DNA from 3 places in the Aciduricibacillus chroicocephali genome. Region 1 is predicted to be linked to each of the others. Evidence: riboswitches for the same ligand, from Rfam matches in the RefSeq annotation. Region 1 holds a riboswitch; each other region holds the start of a gene.
What was found. Region 1 has a riboswitch for S-adenosylmethionine ahead of QR721_RS04375 (MFS transporter). Riboswitches for the same ligand answer to the same signal wherever they lie in the genome.
Positions count from the first base shown of each region.

Region 2: another riboswitch for S-adenosylmethionine. It lies ahead of QR721_RS02095 (aminotransferase class I/II-fold pyridoxal phosphate-dependent enzyme); the one in region 1 lies ahead of QR721_RS04375 (MFS transporter).
Region 3: another riboswitch for S-adenosylmethionine. It lies ahead of QR721_RS11320 (5-methyltetrahydropteroyltriglutamate--homocysteine S-methyltransferase); the one in region 1 lies ahead of QR721_RS04375 (MFS transporter).

Region 1 is NZ_CP129113.1:831,942-841,112, forward strand. Features, by position in the region: gene QR721_RS04370 (5-methyltetrahydropteroyltriglutamate--homocysteine S-methyltransferase) at 88-1,203, shown strand; SAM riboswitch class I at 1,229-1,339, shown strand; gene QR721_RS04375 (MFS transporter) at 1,430-2,896, shown strand; gene QR721_RS04380 (DUF5067 domain-containing protein) at 3,186-3,728, shown strand; gene QR721_RS04385 (DUF1697 domain-containing protein) at 3,761-4,297, opposite strand; gene QR721_RS04390 (DUF6944 family repetitive protein) at 4,518-5,093, shown strand; gene QR721_RS04395 (PIG-L family deacetylase) at 5,113-7,611, opposite strand; gene proB (glutamate 5-kinase) at 7,896-8,990, shown strand; gene QR721_RS04405 (glutamate-5-semialdehyde dehydrogenase) at 9,012-9,171, shown strand, end outside.
Region 2 is NZ_CP129113.1:383,039-395,103, reverse strand. Features, by position in the region: gene metE (5-methyltetrahydropteroyltriglutamate--homocysteine S-methyltransferase) at 1-444, opposite strand, end outside; gene QR721_RS02100 (bifunctional homocysteine S-methyltransferase/methylenetetrahydrofolate reductase) at 525-2,387, opposite strand; gene QR721_RS02095 (aminotransferase class I/II-fold pyridoxal phosphate-dependent enzyme) at 2,384-3,514, opposite strand; SAM riboswitch class I at 3,617-3,724, opposite strand; gene QR721_RS02090 (precorrin-2 dehydrogenase/sirohydrochlorin ferrochelatase family protein) at 3,861-4,505, opposite strand; gene QR721_RS02085 (sirohydrochlorin chelatase) at 4,514-5,266, opposite strand; gene cobA (uroporphyrinogen-III C-methyltransferase) at 5,287-6,054, opposite strand; gene sat (sulfate adenylyltransferase) at 6,109-7,257, opposite strand; gene cysI (assimilatory sulfite reductase (NADPH) hemoprotein subunit) at 7,277-8,998, opposite strand; gene QR721_RS02065 (assimilatory sulfite reductase (NADPH) flavoprotein subunit) at 9,023-10,852, opposite strand; gene QR721_RS02060 (phosphoadenylyl-sulfate reductase) at 10,905-11,603, opposite strand; gene cysC (adenylyl-sulfate kinase) at 11,657-12,065, opposite strand, start outside.
Region 3 is NZ_CP129113.1:2,178,680-2,188,683, reverse strand. Features, by position in the region: gene QR721_RS11360 (SulP family inorganic anion transporter) at 1-538, shown strand, start outside; gene prfA (peptide chain release factor 1) at 706-1,776, shown strand; gene prmC (peptide chain release factor N(5)-glutamine methyltransferase) at 1,779-2,639, shown strand; gene spoIIR (stage II sporulation protein R) at 2,720-3,316, shown strand; gene QR721_RS11340 (hypothetical protein) at 3,376-3,777, shown strand; gene QR721_RS11335 (L-threonylcarbamoyladenylate synthase) at 4,079-5,104, shown strand; gene QR721_RS11330 (manganese efflux pump MntP) at 5,224-5,778, shown strand; gene QR721_RS11325 (LysE/ArgO family amino acid transporter) at 6,027-6,632, shown strand; SAM riboswitch class I at 6,758-6,857, shown strand; gene QR721_RS11320 (5-methyltetrahydropteroyltriglutamate--homocysteine S-methyltransferase) at 6,976-8,079, shown strand; gene QR721_RS11315 (DUF2691 family protein) at 8,209-8,664, shown strand; gene QR721_RS11310 (amino acid permease) at 8,731-10,004, opposite strand, start outside.

The DNA of each region.
Region 1 (9,171 bases):
TCCTCTTCTTATTTTTAGAAGGGGATTTTATTTATGGCTGTTTTTTGGCAGTCTTGATGAATATTTACGAGAAAGAAGGCTGAAGAGATGGGAACAACTACAAAAAAGAGAAATGTGCGTGCACCTTTCAGAGCAGATCATGTTGGAAGTTTTTTGCGTCCAGAGCGCTTGAAAAAGGCTCGTGCCCAAAGAGAAAATGGGGAAATTACAGCTGAAGAGCTGCGTCAAATTGAAGATGAGGAAATTACCAAACTGGTAGAAAAGCAGAAGGAAGTTGGATTGCAGGCTATTACAGATGGTGAATTCCGCCGCAGTTGGTGGCATTTCGACTTTCTGGAGGGCTTTGATGGAGTAGAAGGTTACACTCCTGATAAAGGTTTGCAGTTCACTGGCACAGAGACGAAAAAACGCGGAATCAGAGTGACAGATAAAATTGGTTTCAGCTCACATTATATGATTGATCATTTCAAGTTTTTGAACGGGATTGTTGGGGATGCTGTTGCGAAGTTCGCAATTCCAAGCCCGAATATGCTTTTCTTCAGAGGTGATTTTGAAGATGGTGTATACGCTAGCGATGAGGAAATCATTAATGATTTGATTGCAGCCTACCAAGGTGTCATTCAGGCACTATATGATGAAGGATGCCGCTACTTGCAAATTGATGATACTTCTTGGGCGATCTTCTTCTCAGATAAAGGAAGAGCTTCCATGATTGGGAAAGGTAAGGATCCTGAGAAAATCGCAGAATTGTGTGCGCGTGCGATTAATGAATCGATTGCGAAACGTCCGGAAGATATGCTTGTTACAATGCATATTTGCCGTGGTAACTATAAATCCACTTATATGTCTAGTGGAAGCTATGAAGCACTGTCGGAAACGATTTTCGGTGGTCTCGATGTAGATGGTCTCTTCCTTGAGTTTGATGATGAACGATCTGGAGGATTCGAACCTCTGCGCCATGTAAAGCGTTCTGATCTCTATATTGTGCTTGGCTTGGTCACATCAAAATTCAGTGAGCTGGAAGATCCGGAACAGATCAAGGCACGTATTGCTGAAGCTACTGAGTATGTACCGCTCGAACAGCTTTGCCTGAGCCCGCAATGTGGTTTTGCCTCAACAGAGGAAGGCAATTTGCTGACTGAAGAACAGCAGTGGGAAAAAATCCGTCACGTGATTAAAATCGCTGAGGATGTTTGGAAGTAATTATACAAATCTATAGCCGGCAGAACTCTTATGAAGAGTGGTGGAGGGACTGGCCCGATGATGCCCGGCAGCCTTCGATATACCTTTATTGAAAGTTGCCAAATCCTGCATAGCTTTAGTCTATGCGACATAAGAGAGGTCCACTGGTTACAGAGCTCCTCTTTTCGAAGAGGAGCTTTTTTATATAAATAAGTGACATAATCTTTAGAAAAAGGAGAACACAGCAATGTCTAAACAAAAAGAAGGTTGGCAGCCTTATCACAAAATCTGGAGTTTGCTTCTATTAGGTTGGGTCATTTCTTATATTGACCGCACAGCAGCAGGTCCAATCATTACATATATGATTGACCATAATGTGTCATTCTTTGCAAATGTTGAAAACCCACATGGAATTGGCGGATTGATTGGGAGTCTGTTTTTTGCAGGCTTCATGCTAATGCAGTTCCCAGGAGGTTATTTTGGGGATAAGCACGGTTATCGTGCAGTAATCGTCTGCAGTATTTTCTGGGCAGGTATTGCAACTCTATTAACCGGGCTCGTTGGAGGACTTGTAGCATTTATTTTATTCAGAGTTTTACTCGGTCTTGGAGAAGGCGTCTTTTACTCAAATGATCGTTCTTATATTGCCTATCATACACCTGCTGATAAAGTCGGGACGGGAATGGGCGTCGTATTGACTGGTGTTTCTGTTGGTTTGACGGCTGGTATGCTTGGTGTTCCTTATTTGCTAACGATTGCTGAACCATTTATGGGAGAAGAAGCATGGAGATTCCCATTCTATGTCACAGGCGGGCTCACGCTTGTAGTCGGAATCATATTATACCTATTCTTGAAGCCGAAAGAACAGCCTGGACGAGAATACGATGCGGCTTCACCTGGAGTTAAAGCAAATTACGGCAAAACCCTACTGCAAATGGTTGGATACTCTGCTGTATTCCTAGTACTCGTTATGGCAATTTACTTTGTCTCCGTCCGCTTGGACCTATCGGAAGTAGGGATTGCTTTCATTCTCGCAGCTTTATGCCCGCTTCTTATTCTGTATCTTTATAAAACAAAAAAAGAAGAAATCAAACCACTGTTAGCGAATCGCAACTTGTTCTTTATCTATCTATTCTTCATACCGGTTATGTGGCATTTGTGGTTCTATGGTTTCTGGTCTGTATCGATCGTACAAGATTTTGGCGGCGGCGCTCTTCTAGCAGCGGCATTGGTTGCATCTTTCAATGGACTTGCCGGTTTAATCGGATTCCCTATTGGAGGGAAAATATCTGATTTGGCATCTGTGCGTCCGAATGGTCGACGTAATGTTCTTGTTGCATTGACTACTGTTCTTACCGTTCTCATATTTGCTTTCGCAGCTTATGTAATGATGGGATATTCCAACCCGGTAGTTATGTCGATTCTACTCTTTGTGTCAGGTCTGTTCTTCTTCGCTTTGCAGCCTGTTGCTCACGCACTTGCGTCTGACCTTACTGAGGAGAAGAATAAAGGATCAATGTTTGGTATGCTGAACCTTGTCGCAGAAATCGGTGCTGTACTTGCTCCAGTCGTTTCCGGGGCAATCCGGGATGCATCAGGCAACTGGGGGTCTGCTTTGATATTGGATGGTGTGCTGATGGCGGTAGGTTTATTACTCGTCATTACGATATCTGGTAAAAAGGCAATAGGTGCTGTTTTTAACAAGGGTGCTTAATTGAAAATAACTGTATCACCAATTCATTCTTCATTTAAAATGTAGTAAATATTAATGATATATCTTTAATCAAAAATTGAGGACATCAGGAAGTAGCGTATAATCGCTGTTTCTTGGTGTCCTTTTATTTTTGATTGGTAAGTAAGCAACTTCGATAAACAGCGTTAATTGTCGTGGGGTAGTGGAACAGCCGGAATTGATGAATAGATACTAAGCGGGGACTTCCTTAACTCTAAGGCTCTTATTAATCGCACGCGTTTGTAATATAATGGAATAGGAGGGGATTAATTTGAAGAAATTATTCGTATTGTTGTTTTTAGCAATATTACTTTCGGCATGTAGTGCTCAACAACGAGCGGCAGATGATTTTGAAAGAAAACTCGAGAAGAGAATTTTAGAGCAAGGTGAAAATGATGATATTTATTTCAAAGAAAATGTAGCAAAGATTGAAGGTATCAAAATTGAAATAACAAATACTAAAGTGATCCCTGTCGGAAATAAAGGCAATAAAGGTGACAAGCCTCTATTTGCCATATGGTACAAGGTAACTAATTATACAGACAAAAATATAGACCCTATAGCAGCCTGGAATTCTATTTATAATGCCGTACAGGAAAATGGTTCAAATAAAATAGACAAACTGAAAATGGGAACGCTGCCAGACCAAAAATATTTAGATTCTCAAGTGGAAAGTATTAAGAAAAACGGAACAGTCGAGAACGCTGTCTCTTATGAATTGGACAATCAAATAACCCCGCTTACATTGATTGCTAGACAAGGAGTGAATGGAGAAGAAATTGGCAGTCAAGAATTCAAAATAAAATATTGGTGAAAAGAAAGAGGGGGGAGAGAGCTTCCCTCCTTTTAATCTTGCATCAATTCATATATCTTACGAACGGTGTTAACATTTCTTACTGTGATGTTTTTGTATATGTCTGAACCAATGATCTTTGATTTACCGCTTTTTGTAATATTTTCTTTGTCTGCTGACCAGAGGATCGCACCTGGGACATATTTTACCGAGTCAATAGCAGGTTTAATAACCAGTTTCTCAAGAACCGATTCATTATCAATTTCATCCCAAAGAAAAAGGACATCACTTTTCATGTTCATGTCATTTTTCCAAGAAGCAGGAATGGCGCTAACGATTTCTTTAAAATCACCAAGGCTCAGTACTATTGTTTTAATATGTAATTGGAAATCATTATGTATCATTTCTTCCAAAAGATTAGCCAGTTCAGTTTTAGATTTGCCTTTACAAGAAAAAATAATGTTTCCTGTGTTGATGTAAGTCACTACATTGTCCAAACCGGCGTTTTCAAAGGTTTGTTTCAGCAATTTCATATTAATTTTATTTTTTCCACCTACATTAATACCTCGAAGCAGCGCAACAAAAATCATCAACCATCCTCCTTGTTAACCTTTTATTTTTGAATCCATTATATTTTAAACTTGGAAGCTCAGCACGTCCTTTATGTTGTCACATAAAAAATATTTGTAAGGATACATGGCATATGCCATAGCAAATAAATAAAGTTCCAATAGTATACAGAATGCCCATATGAAAATTTTTTTTTTGCATATAGTTATTTAAAGGCCAGATGTGCGGGAGGAGTAGGGATTGGATAATCCGCAAAAGGCGTTGTTCGGATCTTGGGTACAAGCAATTGGCACAACAATGGCTGCTGTAGCTGGTACGCCGCTGCCAGGAGAAAGTCAGGTCATTTCCCCGCAGTTTTATGAGGCATTTTCCAGGAATCTTGATATATTGGGAAATGAAATGCAAGCTACAGGAAATGCTTTAATTGCGGACAGTCAATTTGAATTTACTCATGACAAAGTGGGTTCACAAGTACAATCAGTTGGGAATTTGGTGAACGTAGCCGGGTTTCTATTGGATGTCAGTGAGCAAGTGGAGATTAAATTCAATATTAAAGGGAACCTCATTCAAGCGACAGGTGGAAGTCTATCCTATATGCATGCATTAAATGAAGAACAAATACCGGTCATTTCCTTTTACAGTATTTATGGGAATCTCCTTCAAGTAATTGGAAACTCGATGCAAAGTCTATCAGGTATTTTGGAGCTTAGAGGAGAAGACGGGGTAATAATCAATACGATTGGTGGATGGGTTCAAGCGACCGGTTCCATCCTTACCTTGGTCGCTACTATCAAACTTGTTGATTTGGAAGAATAAAAAAACGTGCTAGCTTCCTTTATAGTGAGGAAACTACCACGTTTTTTTCTGTTTTAAGAGATTTGCTGCTTTTTTTGAAAATCCATTGGTTTCTGCTTGCGCGGTTCATAGCTCTTCCATAACTGAGCATGTTCGTGAATATTTTATAAGCGCCCGGGTGTTGCTGTTCGATTTGTCTATGGAAAATAAGGTTCGTGTACAAAAATGTCCCTTTTCCGTAATGTGCAGCGAGTATGCCACTTTCCATTGCCTGTTCATCACGGTCTGCAACTTGGACAACTGTTTCATATTGTGAAGACCAGTTCATCGGGAAGTATAGACCTCTTTCTTGAATCCATCCATCCCAATCTTCTGATGCAATCTGATTCGGATAATGGAATAGGGGAGAGGCGGGCTTCAGATGACTGACTTTTGCTGACTCATCAGCCACACGCCAGCGTAGGGATGGTGTGCCAAGTTTGAACGGATAAGGTCCTGGCACCCAATGATTGAAGCCGTCTGTCGGCTTGTGATACTGCATAATTAGATTGCCACCATGTTTTACATAATCCATTAAGCGGCTATGTTGCTGGATGAGGTCTTGGCGTGACAAATATGCACGAGTTCCGATGACAATCGTATCATAGACTGTCAGGTTATTTTCAGCAAGGTCTGTATCCGTTAGACTCGTGACATCGAATCCAACACCGGCCAGATGATCGGCTACATGATCGAATCCACTATCGACGTAACCGATTCGGAGTGACTCAGGCTTTTCAAGTTCGAACAGAGAAGCACTGATTTTCGCATCTTTTACATAATAGGCAGGGTCGATATGATCATAGCTGATTTCCTGAACTGACAAGGCCCCTGACTTTCCTTCAGCAGTTTGAAGATGTGCTTTAAGCTCAATTTTTCCAGTATCATTCTTGCTGGAAGGTGCGATTTGCAGTACCAATTCATGTTTTGCAAATGGTTCGATTGCAAGTTCTTCTTCGTTGCCATATAAAGCCCATCCTTTAGGCAAGTCGATGACAAGACGGGCATGTTCTCTCTTGGGAGAAAAGTTCTTAATACTTGCTTTAAGAGTAACAGGCTTAATCTGAGGTTCATTTGTGTTAAACGCAATATGATCTTTCGAAAACGTAAGGCTGAGATTTGGCAAAACGTGAATTGGCAAATCTTCCTCCTTAGTAAACACAGCAGACCCAATATGCATTTGCCAGATGCGGCTGATTGCTGGACGTTCATATGGATTATGAAGTTCTGCTTCGGCTGGAATATGAACAGTACTATTAATGGACGTATGTCCACCGGAATCTTTAGTATGAACACGTACTGATGTCGAAATCTCCCAATCTTTAGCAGTATCTAAGAAACTATAAATTTCTACATTGGGGAGTGAACCAGCGTACTTTGTTTTCCAATCAAATTTTGCAATTGTACCGGGATTCAAGATGACAGGCATATTTATATTAGTTATAGACAGTTTTGCAGTGGCGAATGCAGCTTCTGAAACCTGCTTCTGCTTTAATGTCAGTCTATAAACAAGGTCGTGCTTCTTTACTGAATTGAGCTGACTGTGATTAGTCTTTTTAACAAGTTCAGAAATTAGGACACTAGCCTGTACGAGTTGAGTCAGAACTTGTTCTTCATTCGGATAAACATCAATTGCATTGTTCAGTAAATCTTGGAGTTTTATTAGATCATCAGCTAAAACAGAATGAGCTCCCACTGTTTGTGCGTATTCTTTGAAGTCTTGAGGGATACCAGAGAACAGGTTATTATCTGGCATCTCCTGAATAGATTTTGCAAGCTTCAAATAAAAGGTACGTGGTTCTGGATCGAGGTCCACCCCCATGCCTTGTGTACGGTGGAACGAACGTGACTCCTCACCGAGCTGAGGATAGGTCAGTCCAGTTGCTTCATTCAGTTCACCGATTTCGAGGGAAAGGGTAGCGTATTCCTCACTCTCCGGCAAATATAGTTTGCGAATGTTCCATGGCTTCAAGCCTTCCTTGAAATGCTCTGGAAAAACGTCTGCTTTACCCGCGTCGTGGAAAGCTTTCATCGTCAGTTCGGTCATTGCCCGATGATGGCCATGCTCCAATTCATCATCAAGGAAGCAAGGCATTACAATATCGGGTCGATGTTCACGAATAAGACGGATTAATTTGTTATAAACGAGATCCTTTCCCCATTTGCGAAGTGTATCTGCTGCGGTTTTTTCAAAGCCGTGATCGTAAATGGGATCATCTGCATTTTCACTTAAATGGAAAGTCTCAATACCAAGAACATTGGCTGCTTGCTTCATTTCTTCAGTTCGCAAAACCCCGAGCGCGTTCCCATGTTCACTCCCGATTGCGTTCTGGCCGCCTTCACCACGATTGGCGATGATGGCGGTCGTCCGCACACCAAGACCGCGTGAGAGAAAAGCGAGCAGATCACTACGCTCATCATCGGGATGAGCTCCTATATTCATAAAAGAAACGCTCGATTGAAGTTTTTTCAAAGCATTCCATAATTGGTTAGCAGCCATTTGGATTCACTCCTTTTCTTGGTGTCTATAAAAAACAAAGTTAATTTATCGGATTAATTGTTGTTTAGATATTAAACGGGTTTTACTGAATTGTCAATAACTTTCGCAATCTTTCATTCTCAAACCTAGACGCGTCATTGACATTATCAGAAAAATCGAGCATAATTGGAGTATCTATTTTTATATGAAACGTTCGGTTCTTTTCTGTCCTGTGTCATAGGACATGAAGAGGATTTTTTTACATGATATGAAGAAAACGGAGAGATTGACTGGGAGGCGCATCGATGGAGAAGAAACGAGTAGTAGTGAAGATCGGCAGCAGTTCTCTGACAAATAGCCATGGAGAAATTGACCAGGAGAAATTCCAGGATCATATCCATGCGATCGCCAATTTGAAGAAAGCAGGACACGATGTGGCGATTGTTTCGTCTGGAGCTGTCGCTACAGGTTTTAAGAAATTGGGCTATCGTTCGCGTCCCGTCACTCTTAAAGGAAAGCAGGCGGCAGCCGCAGTTGGGCAGAGTTTGCTTATCCAGTCATATATTCAGCATTTCGCCGAATACGATATTGTACCAGCTCAAGTGCTGCTCACACGTACGGACTTTACGAACCGTGAGAGATACAAGAATGCCCACGCAACATTATCGGAGCTTCTTGATAGGGGAATCCTGCCGATCATCAACGAAAATGATACCGTGTCTGTAGAAGAACTTACATTTGGCGACAATGACATGCTTTCTGCTCTTGTAAGTGGGCTAATTCATGCCGACCAGCTAATGATTCTTACAGATATAAATGGCTTGTACAGTGCCAATCCATCAAAGGATCCGGATGCGAAGAAGTTCGATTATATACCGGAAGTGACGGATGAACTTCTTCAAATGGCCACAAGTGAAGGTTCTAGTGTTGGTACCGGGGGAATGAAATCGAAACTGTTTGCTGCCAAGACGGCATTGGCTCTCGGTGTTAAGGCCTTTATTGGTAGTGGAAAAGGTGAGGACAAACTTCTTGATATTCTCAAGGGCAACGGGGACGGTACGTATGTCGGGCAGAACGTCCTGATTCCAGTTAACAATACGAAACAATGGATTTGGATCCACTCGGATGTGTCCGGAAAAATCTATATCGATGACGGTGCGGAACGAGCACTTCTTGACAAGGGAAGTAGTCTTCTGCCGGCTGGAATCTATGATTTCAAAGGAACTTTTGAGAAGGGTGATATAGTCGATGTCTACGGTAAGAGCGGTCTTCTTGGCCGAGGTGAGGTCCGATGCTCTTCCGAAGAACTGACTCAGGCGATGGGCAAGCGGACAGATGAGCTTGTTCTGCATCTGATCGAAGTCATTCATAGGGATGAATGGGTGCAAGCGATTCACTAATCAGAAGGGGGAATATTCATTATGACAAATGTGCAAACGAATGAAGTCAGGGAAAAAGGTGCGCTAGGTAAACGCGCAAGCTTTATTCTGAATGGCAAAACGACAGAAGAAAAAAATGAAGCACTTGCCAAGATTGCTGACCAGTTGATCAAAGATCAGGCTGCAATTATTGAAGAGAATA
Region 2 (12,065 bases), 450 kb from region 1:
TTCTTTAGCTTCTTTGTAGTAAGCAAGTGCACGGTTTTCAACAAGTTCAGGCTTAGCATGATCAAGCTCAGGAACCATGTAATGGTAGTTCGTGTTGAACCACTTTGTCATTTCAGATGCAACTGCATCTTTCACACCACGAGCCATAGCGAAGTATGTATCAACGTCCACTTTTCCGCCTTTGTAGTTGTAGCGTTCTGGAACAATACCGAATGTAGCTGACGTATCAAGCACATGATCATATAGAGAGAATTCGCCAACAGGAATTAGATCGAGGCCGAATTCCTTTTGTTTCTTCAAGTTGTTTAGACGGATTTCATCTGTCTTTGCAATAAGTTCTTCCTGTGTGCTTTCCCCGTTCCAATAATTCTCAAGAGCTCTCTTCCACTCTCTCATTTCACCGATTCTCGGGTAACCCAAGCTTGAGCTGATAACTTTAGACATATTATTTTCCTCCCTGATTTCTATTTTTTTGAGAATGCTATGTTCAAAATGCTGATGGGCATCTATTTTACTGAAGTTGATCATGTATGCTGAATATCGCCGGCATGCACCCCCTTCAAGTCATTGTTTAGTCTGCTGTTTATATATTCAACAAGTTTGACACTAACGTCATAGCGCATGAAAGGCGTGATAAGGTAAATTCCTTTAAAATATTCCAGTGCGGTATCCAAAAGATCCTTGGAAATATCAATGCCAATTTCTATTGATTTATCTTTGTCTCCGCGAGCTGACGCCATTCTATCTCTTACATCATCAGTCAGCTTGATGCCTGGCACTTCGTTATGAAGGAACTCAGCGTTTCTTGATGAGGTAAGTGGCATGATGCCTATATAGATTGGAGCTTCAATATGTTTCGTTGCGTTAGCAAGTTCTATGATTGTTTCCTTGCTATAGACAGGCTGCGTCAGGAAATAGTCAGCTCCAAAACTGATCTTACGTTCAAGTCTTTTTACTGCCTGCTCCATATTTTTGACATTTGGGTTAAATGCAGCAGCTACTGAGAAATTCGTCGATTTTTTTAGCGACTTGCCCGAGAAGGAAGTTCCTTCGTTGAACTGTTTGATCAGCTTGATCAGTTCAAATGAAGTGACGTCGAACACGGAAGTAGCACCTGGGAAATCACCTATTTTCGTCGGATCGCCAGTTATTGCCAAAATGTCATGCATTCCGAGTGTGTGCAGTCCCATCAAATGAGATTGCAATCCAATCAGATTACGGTCCCTGCAAGTGAGATGGACGAGTGGTCTCATATCACATTCCTGTCTTACCAAGGTCGCCATTGCAGCATTGCATATACGAGGACTGGCAAGAGAGTTGTCAGCAAGTGTGACCGCATCGACTCCAGACGCCTTCAAAGCTCTTACCCCATCCAGAAATTCCTCTGTATGCAAGTGTTTAGGTGCATCCAGTTCTACAATTACAGAATGGCGTTTCTTCGCAATTTCATGAAGCGGTTTTTCCTTCTTGCTTCGTTTTTCCCTTATTGCAACCGGGTGCGGTTTCTCCTCAACCTGCTTCTCAGCAAGTGGTGTAACACCACGCACTCCTTCAGCAAGAGCTCTAATATGTTCAGGCGTTGTACCACAGCATCCGCCAATCAGCCGAACACCTTCATCCCTGAAGTCCTGAGCACATTTTCGGAAATAGTCAGGATGATTAACATATTCCAACTTACCCTCGCTATAGGCTGGAAGACTAGCGTTCGGATATGCTGCAAGAAAAGCATGATCAAGCAACGGAACTTCTTCCAGTGAACGAACCATATGATATGGGCCAAGACGGCAATTGATTCCTACAACATCCGCTCCATGTTTCTCCAGTTCTTGTAATGCTTTTGCAAGTGGCATGCCATTTTCCAAAGTTCCGGCTTCATGCATGGATACATTAGCTATAATCGGAATATCTGTTATCTCTCTTGCGATATCGAGTACCATGATCAGTTCATCAAGATCATAATAAGTTTCAAGAAGAATGCCATCGACCTTCTCCATAAGCAGACAATAAAGTTGCTCGCGGAAACTTCTTTTAATCTCTTCTTTAGAACCGAGCAAAGACTGTGTACCGTGAATTCCACCAATTGTTCCAACGACAAATGCCTCATCACCAGCTGCCTTCCTAGCAAGTTGGACAGCTGCTTCATTGATCTGCTTTACTTTGTCCTCGAGACCATATCTGGCTAGCTTAATATAGTTCGCCCCGTACGTATTCGTCTGGATCACATCGGCCCCAGCTTCAATATAGGCGCGATGTACATTCAAAACCTGATCCGGATGCGTCAAGCACAATTCCTCGAAGCAGCGATCGACGCCATAAGAATAGAGCAGCGTTCCCATCGCTCCATCGCCAATAAGGATTCGTTCTTTCATTGCCTCCAGCAGTTTCAATTGTTTTGCACTTCCTTGGCTCCGACTTTGTTCAATGCCTGGTCAAGATCATCAATTAGATCACGGGCATCTTCAATGCCGACAGAGACACGGAGCAATGTATTTGAAAGACCGTAAGCTTCTCTTGTTTCACGAGGTATATCCATATGAGTCTGAGTTACCGGATATGTAATCAGACTTTCGACACCGCCGAGACTTTCAGCAAAAGTAAACAGTCTGATAGCACGCAAGAATGGCACCACTTGTTCTTCCTGTTTGACTTCAAAGCTGAGCATGCCTCCCTTTCCTGGATAGAAAACCTTCTGTACTTGCGGATGGGACTCTAAGAATTCCTTGATTTGCTTTGCGTTGCTTTCATGTTGCCTCATTCTAAGTGCAAGTGTTTTCATGCCTCGAATGGTGCTCCAACAATCAAATGGCGCTAAAACGCCTCCGATTGCGTTATGGAGGTGGAACAGCTCTTCGCACAATTCCTCACCCTTTGCTGCAACAAGTCCGGCAAGAACGTCGTTATGTCCTGCGAGATACTTTGTAGCGCTATGAATGACGATATCTGCACCTTCTTCCAACGGCTTTTGCAGAAGTGGTGTATATAATGTATTGTCAACTATTGTCAAAATTCCATGTTTTTTAGCTACTTTAACGACTTCACTGATGTCGACAGTACTCATGAGTGGGTTTGTAGGTGTTTCAATGAAAAGTGCCTTTGTATCATTCTTGATCAGGCTTTCCAGCTCACCGTAATCATCATTGGCCCAGTAATCAAAGCTAAATCCATAGTTTTTCTCATAAAGTTCAAACAGACGATATGAGCCTCCATACAAATCACGAGAAGCGACAAAATGTGCGCCTTTTTCAAATAATGAGAAAACTAATTGCATAGCTGCCATTCCTGAACTGCAAGCGTAGCCTCTATCCCCATTCTCTAATCTTGCAATTGCATCTTCAAGCACATCACGTGTCGGGTTACCTGTACGAATATAATCGTATCCAGTAGCCGCAGTGTCGTCCTTCGTATGTTCATGTCTATACGCGGTCGAGAAGTAGATTGGCGTATTAATAGAACGGAGCGGTTCTTCTCTTCTGTTGCCGATCTGTACCAGTTCTGTTTCTGTCCGTAATGTCATTCTCTCCAACCCCTCTCACTATTCTTTGAAGGAGGAAATCCTGCAAAAAAAGAGCCACCTTCGGGAAAAAAGGCGACCTTTAATATGTATAATCAAGGACTCCTCTCATCTCCCAAGTTATCAACTTGTTGGAATTGGCACCTTGACTGCATAATGCAGACGGTTGCCGAGGCTTCAAAGGGCCAGTCCCTCCACCTCTCTCGATAAGAAAATTGAATCTTTCAACTAAATATGAAATTTAATATATCATATCTGTTTTCTTATATTTACGCAATACCTTTTTGTAAATTTTTTAAAAAATTCAATAGATTGTTTATATCCCGAATTTACACGCTATGTATATGTTTTATACAGAATGTGCAGAACTCTCAACAAGTGAAAGGAGATGGAGATAAAAGAGAAGTGATTGGCGGGCGACTTCCGAATTTCGACACTCGTTGCTCGCTGCTTGTTCCAATACATATTTTTTTAAATCGGAAGATAGCGAAAGTTCGTGGACAGTTTTTTTTCTAACTGTTTCAAGAAATTCCATGTATTCAGTGAATTCATGACCAAAATGATCAGCTATTTCATCACGTACTTTACGAGCAAGAATGGGACTCGCCCCTTCTGTAGCTACGGAAATGGATAATTTCCCTCGATTTAGTGATGCTGGCACATGGAAATTACCAGCATGCGGATCATCAGCAATATTGACAAGCTGGTGGGGAGCTGCAGCTGAAGCGACAAGCTCGTTTACCTCAGAGTTACCGGAAGCCGCCATGATTATGAAGGCACCATCCAAATCAGCCGGCTCAAAGAGTTTTTGCTGCCACTCCAACTGACCTTGTTCATGAAGTTCGTATACCTCCCGGCAAACATCCGGGCTGACAACCTTCACAACGGCTCCTGATTTGAGAAGACGCTGAATTTTGCGCCGGGCTACAGAACCGCCTCCTATTACAACGGCGGTCTTTCCAGAGATATGCAGTGTTATGGGATAAGTATCCATAATGTACCTTAAACCATTTCAAAAGCCGTCTTGGAATCAAGCAATTCATTTGCCCGTTCCTGAAGAACCTCTGCAATGCTTGGATGATAGCCAAGACTTTCACAAAGGATGAACTCTTGCTCGGAGTCTGGAAGTTTTTCAAGCTCTTCCTCAATTTCATACATGACAAGGCCACTGAACAATAGATAAGGGACGATGAACACTCTCTTCGCACCGCTCTCTTGAGCTGTCAGAAGTGCTTCCCGCAGCTTTGGCTTGGCACCATACATGAAACTGATTGCAACTTCCTTAAAAGGGTGCAAGCTTTGCAAATCCTCAGCAATACTAGTTAGATCCCGTTTCACTTCAGGGTCACTGCTGCCTCTTCCAACTAGAAGAACCATATCCTCATAGCCGGGTTCGCCTTTCTCCTTAACCCTGTCTAAAAGTGCATTCGTAATTTTTTTATGGATACCGAATGGACGACCATATTTGAATTCAATATGAGGATAAAGATTTTGAGCCTTCTTCAATTCATCAGGAATATCCTTTTTGGCGTGCATTGCCGTCAACAATAAGATTGGAACAACCGAGATACACGTTGCCCCCCGGTCAACACATCGTTTGATTCCTTCCAGAATATCTGGCTCGACAAGTTCCAAAAAACAAGATTCCTGGATTGGCGCTTCGACACCTTCCTTGCCTCTATCTATAAAATCAAGCGCCTCTGCGACCCCCTGGGGGACCCTAGTTCCATGACCTATATATAGTACTGCTTCCATCTTCGCTTCCCTCCTTGCATTCAGATCATTGCTTCATTCTCGGCAATTTGTTCTTCAAACCATTGAAGCTCTTCGCGAAGCTTAACAACCTCTCCAACAACAATCATGCTTGGATTTTTCACTTTCTTTAATGCAGCAATTTCTACAATATTATCAAGTGTTCCAACAACAGTTTCCTGATTGCGTGTTGTGCCCCAATGTACAAGCGCTACAGGTGTTTCTGGATTTTTACCATGACGGATAAGCTGTTCGGAAATATACGGGAGATTCCCGACCCCCATATAAATTGCAAGTGTATCAATCCCTTTTGCGAGGCTTTCCCATTTAATAGCCTCTTCCCTGCCTTCACGCGAATGTCCTGTTACAATTGCAAAACTGGAACTGAGCTCACGATGTGTAACCGGTATTCCGGCATAAGCCGGGGCGGCAATGCCTGAAGTGATGCCCGGCACAATCTCAAAAGGAATGCCGTGCTCACGCAATGCTGCCGCCTCTTCCGCTCCTCTTCCGAAGATGAATGGATCGCCGCCTTTTAATCTCGTGACGACTTTCCCCATTTTCACGTGCTTGACGAGGAAATGATTGATCGTCTCCTGCTTCATCGCATGATAGTCGGGGAGTTTGCCACAGTAGATTAGCTGGGCCCCTTCCTTCGCATGATCCAGCAGCTCTCTGTTGATCAGCCGATCGTATAAAATGACATCTGCTTCCTCTATGCTTCTGAGACCTTTCACCGTAATCAGCTCCGCGTCTCCAGGACCCGCTCCAACAAGATATACTTTACTCATCTGCTCCCTCTCCCCTCAGGTTCATGCGCTATGACGCAGTGACCTTCAAAACATTCAGGAATGAACTTCTGTTCCCTGCATTCCTTTTATAAGCACTTCAACAACTTCCGAACGACTGAATGTAGCCGGTGGATATTCTCCATTTCTTAGCATGCCGCGTACTTTTGTACCTGACAGAATCACATGCTTTTCCTTGTCATGCGGGCAAGTTTTTGCAGTTGCCATGTTCCCGCATGCTTCGCAGTAGAAGGAATGTTCAAAGAACAGCAGTGTGATCCCCAGTTCTTCTTTCGTATAATGACTGAAAATCTTCTGTGCGTCATATGTGCCGTAATAGTCACCTACACCTGCATGATCCCTTCCAACAATGAAATGTGTGCAGCCAAAGTTCTTACGGACCATCGCATGGAAAATCGCTTCACGCGGACCCGCATAACGCATCGCCGCAGGGAAAACACCAAGGAAAACATGGTCTTCCGCGTAGTAGTTCTCAAGAAGGACTTCATAACTTTCCAGTCGGATTGGCGCTGGAATATCGTCAGACTTTGTCTCGCCGACGAGCGGATTCAAGAATAGACCATCAACGATTTCGAGAGCTGTTTTCTGAATATACTCATGAGCGCGGTGGACAGGATTTCTCGTCTGGAAGCCGACAACCGTATTCCAACCCTTCTCCTGGAAAATTTCGCGAGTTTTTGCTGGATCGAAATAATAAGAAGCAAATTCCGGATCATCAACACGTTTGACAAGTGTTATTTCACCGCCGATATAGAAGTCAGGTCGCTCAAGCATTTTCTTCACACCTGGATGAGCAAGCTCAGTTGTGCGATAAACTTGCTCTGCTTCCTTCTGCTTATCAGGAGCAAACTTATCCGTAATACGGATTGAGCCGTATACTTCACCGTTATAAACTAGCTTTGCTTCATTGCCGATTTTAAGGCTTTTCTGCTTCTCAGCCGTAACCGGAAGCGCAATAGGTATGCTCCAAGGCTCACCTGTGGAAAGTCGCATATCATTAACAACTGCATCATAATCCTCTTTATTCATAAATCCTGTAAGAGGGCTGTATGCACCTGTACCCAAAAGCTCCAAGTCACTCAGTGCCATTGCATCCAGTTCAATTGTCTGCTCAATTGAAGACAAATCTTTTCCAAGTTCGATACGGTTGACGAGAACTCCGCCATGTGGTTCGCTTAGTGCCATTGCTTTAATCCCCCTTGGTCTATTCGTGGAAATTCGTTCCATCGGTTGTCGCCTTCACATAACCGGCGCGGATTGTGAAGTCTCCGAAGCGTTCTCCGTCTTCTCGTTCTTTCGCATAATGCTTAAGAAGTGTTCCTAGTTCACTAAGAATTTCCTTCTCACCAATATTCTCACGATACATCTTGTTCAGGCGGTCTCCGTTGAAACCTGCACCAAGGTACATATTATATTTACCAGGCGCCTTCCCTATGAAGGCAATTTCCCCAAGTGCTGGTCTTGAACAGCCGTTTGGACAGCCTGACATACGAATGACAATCTCGTCTTCTGTAAGACCGTTCTCATCAATAACCGCTTCAATCTTTGTAAGCAGTTCCGGCAAATAGCGTTCTGCCTCTGCCATTGCAAGACCACATGTCGGAAGTGCTACGCAAGCCATTGAATTGCGACGCAATGCTGACAAATGTTCTCCCGCTGTCAAATTATACTTTTGAGCTAGCCCATCAATAAGATCTTTTTGATCTTCCGGAATATTGGCAATAACCAGGTTCTGGTTCGCCGACAGACGGAAGTCACCTTTGTGTACTTTTGCAATTTCGCGCAGGCCAGTCATAAGCGGATAGCCTTCCTCATCCTTCACACGGCCGTTTTGGATAAATAGCGTGAGATGCCACTTGTCATTCACACCTTTTACCCAACCATAACGGTCACCATTATGGTCAAAGTGGAAATCCTTCGCTGGAGCAAGTTCCCACCCAAGGCGGCTATGCAGTTCATTCTTGAGCCAATCTAGGCCACGTGCATCAATCGTATATTTGAAACGTGCATTTTTACGTACCGAGCGGTTACCATAGTCGCGTTGAATTGTAATAATCGTTTCCGACACTTCTACAATCTGCTCAGGAGTGATGAAGCCGATCAGTCTGCCGAGCTGTGGATATGTTGCCGTATCCCCATGTGTCATTCCCATTCCGCCACCAACAGTTACGTTGAAGCCTTCGAGCTTGCCGTCATCACCTAGGATGGCGATATAGCCAAGATCTTGCGAGTATACGTCCACATCATTAGAAGGTGGGACAGCAATGCCAATTTTGAACTTCCGCGGCAAATACACTTTGCCATACATTGGCTCCTGCTCTTCTTTTGTGTCTTCCACTTTTTCTCCATCAAGCCAAATCTCATGGTAGGCATTAGTACGTGGTGACAAGTATGCACTCAGCTTGCTTGACCATTCATACACTTCCTGATGAATTTCAGATTGATAAGGATTCGGATTGCACATGACGTTACGGTTTACATCACCGCAAGCTGCCAGTGTGTCCATCAGAGCATCATTGATTGAACGAATTGTCTTTTTCATATTCCATTTAAGGATTCCGTGAATCTGGAATGCCTGACGTGTAGTTAGCTTGAGAGTGCCATTGCCGTATTTATGTGCCAAGTCATCCATGACGAGCCATTGATCTGCTGTTGCTACACCACCTGGAGCACGTACTCGCAACATGAATTGATACGCAGGCTCAAGCTTCTGACGAGCACGTTCAGCACGCAAGTCACGATCATCCTGCATGTAGCTGCCGTGGAATTTCATGAGCCTATTATCCCAGTCTGGTATGCCAGCACTGATTGGCTCCTTAATCATTTCTGCCAAAGAACCGCGCAAATAGTTACTTTCGACTTTAATTTCTTCAACATCACTTGGTGGTCCATGATCGATATTCGGGTCGATTTTAATGTCTGACATCTTCATGCTCCTTCCTTCTGAAACTTAGTAAACATCACGTAAGTAACGCTTTTCCGCTTGTAGATTGGATACATATTCTGCTGCCTCTTCAGGTGTCTTGCCGCCTTCTTTTTCAACGATTTCAAGCAAGGTCTGATGAACATCATGAGCCATATGTTCTTCGTCTCCACAAATATAAAGAACAGCACCTCTTTCAAGCCAATCATAAAACTCTTTGCTGTTTTCCTTCATGCGATGCTGAACGTATACCTTCTCATCTCCATCGCGAGAGAAAGCAAGGTCAAGCTTTGTGAGCACTCCATCTTTGAGCCAGTTTTGCCATTCAACCTGATAAAGGAAGTCCGTGACAAAATGCTGATCTCCGAAGAATAACCATGAATCTCCGCCAGCTCCGATTTCTTCGCGCTCTTCCATAAATGAACGGAACGGAGCAATCCCTGTCCCTGGTCCAACCATGATAATCGGTGTGTCAGGATTTTCCGGAAGACGGAAATTATTATTCTTCTGAACGTAAATCGGCAATGTCTCGCCCGTTTCAATTCTATCGGCGACATGCACTGAGCATACTCCGGAACGATCTCGATCATGTGCTTCGTAACGAACTGTTCCAATAATCAGATGCACTTCATCCGGGTTCGCCTGATAGCTGCTTGCAATAGAGTACAGGCGTGCCGGCATTTTGCGAAGAATGCTTGTCAGCTTGTCAGCCGGAATGCTCTGCAATGAGTAGTTGCGGATAACATCAAGCAGATCGCGACCATATATGTACTCGCGCAATTCACTATCATCCTCAGCTTCAAGGAGAAGTTTGATTTCTTCATTAGAAGTAAGTTCAGCAATTTTCTGAAGAAGTGGCTTTGTAACAACCGTAATTTCATAGTGTGATAGAAGTGCATCACGCAGCGAACATTCCGGTTCATTTGCCTTAATACTAATTGGTGTTTCGGGATCCCAACCGAATTCAGCAATGAGCTCATCGACAAGAACAGGGTCATTTTTCGGATAGATACCGATACTATCCCCAGGTTCAAACGTCAATCCGGACCCTTCAAGGGAAAGCTCGATATGATGGTTCTCTTTATTGGAACCTCGTCCATTCAGGTTAATGTTCTCAAGAACTTCGGCCTGGAATGGATTTGTCCTTGAGTATGAAGAAATCGCTGGAGTTCCAAGATTTGCTTCACCAACAACCGGTCTACCGACAGCTCCACCACTTTGTTCTTCCAACTTTCCAAGTACAGCAGCAAACCATTCTGCTGCCGGTTCATCAAAGTCAAGATCACAGTCAACTCGTGGTGCGAGTTTGCTTGCTCCCAGTTCCTCCAGGCGCTCATCGAATTCCTTCCCTGTCTGGCAGAAGAATTCATAAGAACTGTCTCCCAATGCAAGAACAGAATAGTTAAGCTCTTCAAGTTTCGGAGCACGTTTGCCTTTCAGGAATTCGTGGAATTGCAATGTATCATCTGGCGGATCCCCTTCACCATGTGTACTGACGATAATAATAAGATTAGACAGCTTCTTGAGATCACGCGGCTTGAAGTCGCTCATAGAACTAGTCTTCACGTCAAAAGCGCGTTCTTCAAGTTGTTGCGAAAATTGTTCAGCAAGTCCCTGACTATTCCCAGTCTGTGTGCCATACAGAACGGTAATCTCTTTTGTTGCAACAGGCACTAACGCCTGAGGTGCGGGCACTGTTTGAAGCGCAGCACCAGCTTCAGCAAGCCCTTCAAATGGTGCAGCAGTCAAATAACCGCTGAGCCAAAAACGCTGTTCACCCGTTAGCCCGGGCAGGATTTTATTAAGAAAATCGACCTGCTCCTGGCTGAAAGGGCTGTTCGTTACTTGCAATCGCATCTCTCTTCCACCCCATGAAATATATATTTGCAAACATTGTTGCCATGGCTGTTTATTGCTTAATATGCAGTCCGCATTCTGTCTTTCCTTTGCCTGCCCAGCGTCCATCACGGCCGTCACCCGGCAACGTGCATGGTGCACAGCCAATACTCGGGTACCCCTGGTCATGTAGAGGGTTATAAGGGAGATTATGTTCCTTCACATAGTCCCAAATATCCTCCCAAGACCAATGAATAAGCGGGCAAATTTTGACAGATTGGAAATTCTCGTCAAGGTTGACAAAGTTCGTGTTCGCCCGCGAAGGTCCTTGTGAACGACGCAAACCGGAAAGCCAAGCAGTCGCACCGCTCAACACCGCCTGGAGCGGAACAACTTTGCGGTAATAGCAGCATCGGTTCGGCTGGACTTCCCATAGCTTTTCTCCGAACTTCTCCCCTTGTTCTTCAACTGTAAGCTCTGGCTTTTTCAGTTCAATTTTCAAATCAGGATAGCGTTCTTTCACCTTGTCAATCAGCTCGTATGTCTCTTGAAAATGAAGTCCTGTATCAAGGAAAACTACCTTCGCATCGGCTTTTGCCTTTGTAATCAAGTCGAGCATAACAACGCCTTCCACCCCAAAACTGCATGCATAGATCAACTCATCATCATAGTTGTCATAAGCCCATTTCAATACATTCAAGGCACCCTTCGTAGCATTGTCAATCGCAAAGCCATCCTCTTCATGCCAGTCCTCGTATGTCGGTTTTGCCATGCCACTCTCTCCTTCCAGGTAATCTATCTCTTTACACAGGGTTTAATGCCAGATTAAGCAGTAAAATAACCAGCATTCTCAAGATGATTAATTAGCTGATCCACACATTCTTCTACGCTGAGAGCGTCGGTATCTAGAATGATTTCAGCATTTGATGGCTCCTCATATGGAGCGTCAATGCCAGTAAAATTCTTGATTTCCCCGTTACGCGCCTTTTTGTAGAGGCCTTTTGGGTCACGCGCTTCACATGTCTCAACACTTGCCTTCACATAAACTTCTATAAACTCGTCAGCTTCCAGCAATTCCCGGACTTGATTCCGATCCGCACGGTAAGGTGAAATGAAAGCAGTAAGGGCAAATAATCCAGCATCGATGAGTAGTTTGGACACTTCTCCGATACGACGAATGTTCTCTGTTCGGTCTTCCTCACTGAAACCAAGATTCTTGTTCAACCCGTGACGA
Region 3 (10,004 bases), 1.3 Mb from region 1:
CGTTCTTGGTGACCTCGTTGTAAAAATTCCGATGCCGGTACTTGCAGGAATCATGATTATGGTATGTATCGGCACATTTGACTGGGGTTCTTTTGCTTATTTGAAGAAAGCTCCTAAGTCTGATGCGGTGGTTATGGTTGTTACAGTCGTTATTGTCCTAATGACACATGATCTGTCCAAAGGAGTCATTGCCGGAGTCATCCTCAGCGCGATTACATTTGTTGCGAAAATCTCAAAAATCAAAGTTACCGAACAACTGCAGAACAGCAAGATTATCTATAAAATAAAAGGTCAATTGTTCTTCGCTTCAGTCGAATCATTCGTTGATGCATTTGATATGGATCTGACTAATAAAGAAATCATTATCGACTTCACAGAAGCGCATATTTGGGATGATTCCGGAGTAGGCGCAGTCGATAAAGTGATTATGAAGTATAAGGAAAAAGAGAATGAGGTTACTGTATTGGGAGTGAATGAATCGAGTCGTAAATTGTTGAACAGGCTCGCTATACACGAAACAAAAACGAACCATTCTTAATAACAGGCTTCATTTTTAATAAACAGACAGCGAAAGCAAGGCATGCAGTTCAAAGCGATTCTGCATGCCTTAATTTTTTAAAAGAGAAAGTGCTATTCAAACATTACTTTGACCCTTGTACAGCGGGTATACTATAATAGGACTGTTAATGAGAGAGGTGGACAATTGTGCTTGATCAATTGCAATCATTGGAAGACCGTTATGATAAATTGAATGAAATGCTGAGTGATCCTGAGATCATCAGTGATACGAACAAGTTGCGTGAATACTCCAAGGAGCAGTCTGGCCTGGAGGATGTCGTAGTAGCATATCGCGAATATAAAGATGTGACGACTGGACTGAAAGATGCGAAAGAGATGCTTGAAGAAGAGTCGGATTCTGAAATGATCGAGCTCGCCAAAGCGGAGATCGATGAGCTTGAACAGCGTAAGGAAGCACTTGAAGATGAGATGAAAATTCTCCTCTTGCCCAAGGATCCGAACGATGAGAAGAACGTTATTATGGAAGTACGTGGAGCGGCTGGCGGAGACGAGGCGGCATTGTTCGCAGGAGACCTTTACCGCATGTATTCCCGTTATGCCGAGGCAAATGGCTGGAAGACGGAAGTTATTGATGCGAATACGACAGGTGTCGGTGGATATAAGGAAATCATTTTCATCGTGAACGGAAAAGGTGCATACTCACGTCTGAAGTTCGAAAACGGAGCGCATCGCGTACAGCGTGTGCCGGAAACAGAATCAGGCGGCCGCATTCATACATCAACAGCGACAGTTGTCGTTATGCCGGAAGCGGAAGAAGTCGAAGTCGACATTCATGAAAAAGATATCCGAGTTGATACATTTGCATCAAGCGGCCCGGGTGGACAGAGTGTTAACACGACGATGTCTGCAGTCCGTTTGACACACGTTCCGACTGGCATTGTTGTATCATGCCAGGACGAGAAGTCTCAGATCAAGAACAAGGAAAAGGCGATGAAAGTTCTTCGCGCCCGTATCTATGATAAGTTCCAGCAAGAGGCGCAAGCTGAGTATGATGATGCTCGTAAATCGGCTGTCGGTACAGGGGATCGTTCTGAGCGTATCCGTACGTACAACTTCCCTCAGAACCGCGTGACGGATCACCGCATCGGCTTGACAATTCAGAAGCTTGACCAGATTCTTGAAGGCAAGCTGGATGAAATCGTCGACGCACTCGTCATGGAAGACCAGACGAAGCGCCTGTCCCAGATCGGAGAATAAGAATGGAAACAAAATTGTATGAAGTCCTGAAACGGGCTTCTCTTTTTTTGGAAAAGAACGGAGCGGAACCACGTGTTGCAGAAATTCTTCTGCAGCATCATTTAGGTCTTTCACGCAATGATTTTTTCATGAAAATGCGTGAAACGGTTGATGAGGAAAAGCTCGCTCACTTTCACAATGATGTGGAAAACCATGCTCAGACCGGAGTTCCAGTCCAGCATCTGATCGGCATGGAGGAATTCTATGGTCGCATGTTAAAAGTGAACCGCGACGTGCTTATTCCAAGACCTGAGACAGAAGAAGTTGTTGCAGAAGCCATACGGATAGCGAAGACAATGAATAACGATTTTTTCCGCATTGTCGATGTCGGGACAGGGAGCGGCATTATCGGCATTACATTGGCGCTTGAACTGCCTGGAGCCGAGGTAATGGCTATTGATTTGTCCGAAAAAGCACTTCATGTAGCCAGGGAAAATGCTGCTGAACTTGGAGCGGATGTGAGATTCATGCACGGAAGTTTCCTGGAGCCGTTAATAGAAGCGGGTGAAAAAGTCGATCTCATCGTTTCGAACCCGCCGTACATTCCCTATAATGAAAAACCAAATCTCTCACGGACAGTAACTGAATACGACCCGGAGATGGCTTTGTTTGCAGAGAACGATGGGCTTGCTGCGTATGAAGCAATTGTGCAGCAATCAAGCGCAGTCTTGAATCCAGAAGGTGGTATCGTGTTCGAAATCGGCCATGATCAGGGAGAAACGGTGCCGACGATTATCCGAAACAAATTCCCAGAGGCTCACATACAGACCTTAAAAGACATCAATGGCAAAGACCGAATCGTAACAATGCAAAAGAAAGATTAATAGATTTTTTAATTTGTGAGTTTAATATTTTGCCAGCGTGCCCATACTGACTCTTACAAAGGTTCAGGGGGTACTGGCAAATGAAAAAACTAATTACTTACTCAATCGCAATTATTGTTATTTATTTTATAATCGTGAACGTACTTTCTCTTATAAATACAGATAAAGCAAATGCAGAAGATTATCAGGTCATCCCGGATGAAGCAATTCGTTTGCGCATTCTCGCTAACAGTGACAATGATGCAGACCAGAGATTAAAGCGTAAAGTCCGCGATCGCATTAGTGAAGAGATCGCAGTATGGGTTGAAGATATTGATGACATTGAAGAAGCACGCAAGCTGATTGCTTCTAAAACAGATACAATTCAGCAAATGGCAGCCGAAGTACTAGCAGAAGAGAAGAGCAGTCAGACGGTCAAGGTAGAGTATGGAAAGAACATTCAGTTCCCGGTTAAAATGTACGGAAACTATGTATATCCTGCAGGTGAATATGAGGCAGTACTCATTACACTTGGCAAAGGCGAAGGTGCCAACTGGTGGTGTGTTCTCTTCCCGCCGCTCTGCTTCCTAGACTTCTCATTCGGTACGACAACTGCTTCTGAAGACGGCCTGCCGAAACAACCGAAACAGGAAGTTAAAGTGAAGTTTTTCCTATTGGAATGGCTCGGTTTGTCATGAACAGATAGATTGCCGCATACAATCTAGCAAATGACAAACTTATAGAAGAGGTGGAAATCGTGGAATTGATCCAAGCCAATGAGGCGATTTTTGAAGAGCTGCAATCTTTTGTAACGAAGAACCGGTCAATTGATGTACGTACGCTTGCGAACGAAGGATATGTTATTAGAATTCCGGGCAAGATTATCGGCTGCTTTGTTCTGGAAAAGCAGAGCTTCGAAGACCGATGGCTCAAGCAACTATTCATTGAAAGAGAAGAAGCTGCAAGATTGCCATACATTCTTGAAGCGATTCTTCTTCTGGCAAGAGAGCAGCAAACGAGGCAAGTACATGTCCACAGTCATCAGCCGGCACTGGATATCTTGTTGGAAGCTTTGCAATTCAGTCCACAAGAATCCCCAGCAAGCTCTGGACAAACAGGTGAAAAGATTGGCAATTGGTGGATTTATCAAGTTTGCTAAGTGGACAGTTTTCATGAATAAGATTGAATTCAGAAAACTATGCACAGTATCCACATAGCCATGTGAATAAGTTGTGTAAAAATTCGACAAAATGTGTATAATTACTTTTTGATAAAATAATATCCGATAAAATCAGCGTTCTTAAAAAACTGCCTGTGTATAAAATGCATGGGCAGTTTTGTTTTTAGCTGTTTTTCTGTGGATAATGTGAATAAGTTGGGAATTGGATTTAGAGCTGGATGCTTTTTTGCACAAACAAAGTCAATCCGCTAAAATGTAAGAAGGAAAAGAGGTAGCGGATATGATGAAAACAGAACATTTAAAGATAACGGATATTCATATAGATGAAGAAAAAATAAAAAAAGCAGCTGCCCTGTTGGCGAAAGGGGAACTTGTTGCATTCCCGACTGAGACGGTTTATGGGCTTGGAGCGGATGCGGCGAATGAAGTGGCAGTGAGTGGAATATTTGCTGCGAAAGGCCGACCTCAGGATAATCCTCTTATTGTCCATGTTGCATCTGTGGAACATTGTCGGGAACTCGTACAGGAAATTCCTGATTATGCAGAGAAGCTGATGGACCGCTTTTCACCTGGGCCAATCACATATGTTCTTCCGCATAGAGGTGGCCTTGCCGATAACGTAACAGCAGGGCTTGCGACAGTCGGCATCCGAATTCCTGACCATCCGCTCGCGCTCGCCCTGATCCGGGAGAGTGGTTGTCCAATTGCGGCACCGAGCGCGAATACATCAGGCAAGCCAAGTCCGACGACAGCCTTTCATGTCGCTGAAGATCTTGATGGCAAAATTGCCTGCATTGTCGATGGTGGAGCGACTGGAATTGGTGTGGAATCAACTGTCATTGATTGTACTGGTAAGCTGCCTGTTGTGCTTAGACCTGGCGGCATTACGCAGGAAATGATTGAAGAGGCGATCGGGGAGAAACTTGCATCAACGAACGGAATCCCTGAATCGGACAAGCCGAAAGCACCTGGAATGAAGTATCGTCATTATGCTCCTGTTCTTCCGCTTATACTTGTCCAAGGCGATGCTTCTAAAATTAAGGAGTTTGTGCGAAAAGTAGAATCAGAAGGCAAACGTGTTGCTGTGCTCGCGAGCAAATCGACTGCGGATCATTTGGATCTTCCTCATGTCAAAGTGCTTGGCACAGAGCCCAATGAAATTGCGGCTAACCTTTATGCAGCACTGCGCCATTATACTGAAAAAGATGCCGATCTTCTAATTTGCGAAGCTTTCTCTCGTTCAGGTATTGGTGAAGCGATTATGAACCGGCTTGCAAAAGCTGCTGAAAAGCATATGATCCTATAGTAATCGACTTTGAGAGTTGAAGTCCTTCCGTCATTGGGAGGGCTTTTTTTCATGCTCATAACCTCTGACGGACAGGCATAGAATGAACAAGCATATATGGTCAGGGGAGAGTGTGTCGGATGGATTCTAATGATTTGAGGGAAATGGTTTCATTGCTTCTACTTGCCGGGGCACTTGGCATGGACGCTTTCAGTGTAAGCCTTGGACTTGGCATGCAGAAGCTGCGTCTGAAACGAATTGCAATTATCGGTTTCGTAATCGGTTTATTTCATATGGCCATGCCATACATAGGGATTCTGCTTGGACAGGTTATCTCAGGCAGGTTCGGCGAATGGGCGGAGTTACTTGGAGGTTTGCTTTTGCTTGGCATTGGTGCTCAAATGTTCTTCTCAGCATTTCGCGAACAGGAAGAGATGCTGTTCCAGCCGGCCGGTTTTGGCTTGCTGCTGTTTGCTTTCACAGTGAGCATCGACAGCTTCTCGGCAGGATTAAGTCTTGGACTATCGCAATCAAAGACCTTATTTGTCATCGCGGCCTTTGGAGTTATGAGTATTTTGCTAACGTGGCTCGGTCTTTTGATCGGCAGAAAAGTACGCGGGTTCTTTGGAAGATATAGTGAATTGCTCGGGGGCAGCATTTTGGCTGGTTTCGGTCTGTTTACGATGTTTGGATAGATATCTTGTATATGGCGAGCGGCTCTTATTTGGGGCTGCTTGTTTTTTCTTGTAGGGGATGCTGCTGTATGTGCGAGTTGTAAGTAAACATATGAGTATACAAAAACACTTTGGACATTGGGGGTTCCAAAGTGTTTTTGTGTTAAACAGTTTTAAGTAATAGAGCAGGAAAGCAGCCATTTTTGCGGAGACTTATTTTCATTGAGAGAAAAAACATATAAAGTAATAGTGGGAAAGGAGATGACAAAATGGAAGCAATGATACATGGAGTCATTCTCGCATTTGGACTCATATTGCCGCTTGGCGTCCAAAATGTTTTTGTATTTACACAAGGAGCTACACAGCCAAAGCTGCTGAGTGCATTTCCTGCAACGATTACAGCCGCCATTTGTGACACATTCCTCATCCTTGTCGCTGTGTTCGGGTTATCGGTAATCGTTTTGCAGTTCGAGTGGCTGCGTCTTGGGTTGATGAGCGCAGGCATACTATTTTTAATGTATATGGGTTATTCAATTTGGCGATCCAGTCCTTCTACTTCAACAGTGGGGAAGGCGCTGCCAATTAACAAACAGATCGTCTTCGCCCTGTCTGTATCCTTGCTGAATCCTCACGCCATCATCGATATAGTTGGTGTGATTGGTACGAGCGCATTGAAATACGCCGGTACAGATCAAATCCTCTTCACAATTACGTGCATCGCCGTATCATGGGTCTGGTTCTTCGCATTGACATTGGCGGGCAACTCAATGAAGCGGCTCGAAAGATCAGGGAATTTGATGACTATTTTCAATAAATGCTCCGCTCTTTTCATTTGGGGAACGGCTGTTTATCTTCTAATTGGGCTTGTCGGTTGACTGAAACGTCAAAAGGGACAAGGCCTCCGGTTATATTAAATATAGACTATTTGAAACAGTGTTATTTTTAGTTGACAACTTACCTTTAGGAAGCTATAGTTATTTTAAATTGATAATTCTAAATATTCTTATCCAGAGAGGTGGAGGGACTGGCCCTTTGAAGCCTCGGCAGCGGACTTGTTCAAGTACTGTGCCAATTCCAGAAAATCATGCGGAAGATAAGAAGAGCTGGTCATGCGTTAATCACATTCGCCCCCTCTTCTAACTAAGAAGAGGGGGCTGTTTTAAACCTTGCTGGTTCGCATTAAGAGAGTTATCAGATAAGACGAGGGGGAGTACTTCAATGACAAACACAGCAGCGAAAGCGCCATTCAGAGCAGATCATGTAGGGAGCTTGCTTCGTCCGGAGCGAATCCATAAGGCAAGAAAGGATTTCCAGGAAGGCAGCATTACTTCCGAGGAATTGTATCTGATAGAAACAGAAGAAATTAAGAAGATTGTTGATAAGCAAATTGAAGTCGGACTGCAGGCCGTTACAGATGGTGAATTCCGCCGCAGATTCTGGCATACAGATTTCCTTGAGCATTTGAACGGCGTAGAAGGCTATGTGCCTGAACATGGCTTCAAATTCAAAGGAGAAGAAACGGAACGCTACGATATTCGAGTAAATGGAAGAATCTCATTCAACGCAGATCATCCGCATATTAAGGAATTTGTTGAGTTCAAGGAAATCGTTGGGGACCGTGCTGTTGCCAAACAGACCATTCCAAGCCCGAACCAGTTGTTCAACGCGGGCATTCGCAACAAAGATATTTATCCGGATATTGAAGAATACGCAGAGGATATCATCAAGACGTACCGCGATGCAATCAAGGCTTTTTATGATGCGGGCTGCCGCTATTTGCAGCTTGATGACGTATATATCGCTGGCCTGAACGCACCGGAAATTCCCTTCAATGACAGTGCCTATACTCGTGAACAGCTTATTCAATTGGCATTGCGCGTTGCGAACGGTGTACTTGAAGGCAAGCCGGAAGATCTCACGATTACAACACATCTCTGCCGTGGTAACTACCGCTCCAACTGGGCGTTCGAAGGCAGCTACGCGAAAATCGCGCCAACTTTGTTCGCTAAGGAAAAAGTGGACGGGTTCTTCCTTGAGTACGATGATGACCGCTCCGGTGATTTCACTCCGCTGGAACACATTCCAAATGGCGGTCCTCGTGTCGTCCTCGGCGTATTCACTTCAAAGCACGGCAAATTGGAAGATAAAGAAAACATCAAAGCCCGTGTGGAAGAAGCGACACAATACGTGCCATTGAAACAATTGTGCATCAGCCCGCAATGCGGTTTCGCTTCCACTCACCACGGAAACATTTTGACTGAAGAGGAACAGTGGGCGAAGTTGAAATATGTTGTAGATATTGCGAAAGAGATTTGGGGATAAGTTTCTGATAAACTTTGTTTAGAAATAAATGCGTGTCTGATCCGAGTATTTGGGTTGGGTACGCATTTTTTGAGTGAGCAGGGCGAGTGGGAAGTTCCAGTTACTTGCATGCAAAAGGAGGGATAAAAATTGCTGCGTGGAGTAAATGTTAGCTTGTCAGAGAGTGATGGTGTTTCAATCAGAAAGTTGCTTGAGCCTATGAACTTCTCAGCATATTGCTGGAAGATAGACCGTGATGAATCTTATGGTGAAAATGATCAGTCTTTGTTCCCGCTGGAAGATACAATTAATGGAGAAGAAGTGAACCACTCAATTAAACATGGAGACTCCTATACTATTTATTTTTTAGACATGAAGGCTTTTCCAAGTGAAGCTGATATGTTGGAAATTGAGACTTATCATGACTTTCTGGAAAGTGCTTGCGAAATCATTATCCTTGTTGCTGATGGCGCCTACATAGAAATCTATGCCAAAGATTTTGTTTTATTGAAAGATATATATGAAAATGCATTGAAAAATAGTATAGAAAAAGTCGAATATATAACAGAAGAAAATGATGGGAGAACAAGGATGACAGTTTGGTAGATGATGGATATAAAGGCACTTTGAGCAGAAAATAAAAAGCACGCCACTCAGGGCGTGCTTTTGTAATTAATTGGACAAATCACAGTCTTTCAAATGAAGCATTTTTGTCTTCTTCGTAAATTTGTAGCCAAGCCATAATGCTAAGAATAGCGGAATCCCGATATAGGAAACGATGACACCATACCAGTCGACATGGTCACCCATAAAGGCTGAATAGTTCTGTCCGAGTACGACAAAAGCACAAACCGCAAACGCGAATAGTGGACCGAACGGGAACAGCTTTGCCTTGTATGGCAGAACATCCAGGCTCTTACCTTGAGCAGCGAAAGCCCGACGGAATCGGTAGTGGCAGATTGCGATGCCAAGCCACGCGATGAATCCGGACATTCCTGATGCATTCAGGAGCCAAACATAAACGGTACCATCACCAAACAGTGAAGCAAGGAAGGCAAGTGTTCCGACCAAGGATGTTATGATCAGGGCGTTGACAGGTACGCCACGTTTATCGAGTTTACCAAGAAATGCAGGTGCCTTTCCTTCACGGGCTAGATTCCAGAGCATGCGTGTTGAAGCATACATTCCGGAATTCCCTGCAGATAGGACAGCTGTCAGGATGACTGCATTCATGACAGAAGCAGCGAAGGCAATTCCTGCTTTTTGGAAGACAATTGTGAACGGACTTACTGTTACATCGTCACTAGCAAGGTTCCCGTTTGTATAAGGGATGATCAAGCCGATGGCAAGAATCGCAAGTACATAGAATAACAGAATGCGCCAGAACACAGTCTTTACAGCTTTTGGAATGGATTTGCCAGGATCTTCTGTTTCACCAGCTGCAACACCAAGCAACTCTGTACCTTGGAATGAGAAACCGGCTGCCATGAAGATTCCGAGCATCGCCATGAATCCGCCATGGAACGGTGCATCTCCGATTGTAAAGTTCTTGACGCCGATCGTCTCGCCGCCGAGAATTCCGAAGATCATCAATGCTCCGAAGATGAGGAAGATGATTACGGTAATTACTTTAATCAAGGCGAACCAATATTCAGCTTCCCCGAATCCTCTTACTGACAAATAGTTCAATAAGAACATGATCACGAGAAATAGAGCACTCCAAATAATGGAGGGGGTGTGAGGGAACCAGAATTTCATGATCATTGTAACGGCTGATAATTCTGCAGCAATCGTAATTGCCCAGTTATACCAATAGTTCCAGCCAAGGGCAAACCCGAATGAAGGGTCGACAAACTTGGTGGCATATGTGCTGAAGCTTCCGGCAACAGGCATGTAAGCGCCCATTTCCGCAAGACTCGTCATTAAGAAATAGACCATGATCCCGA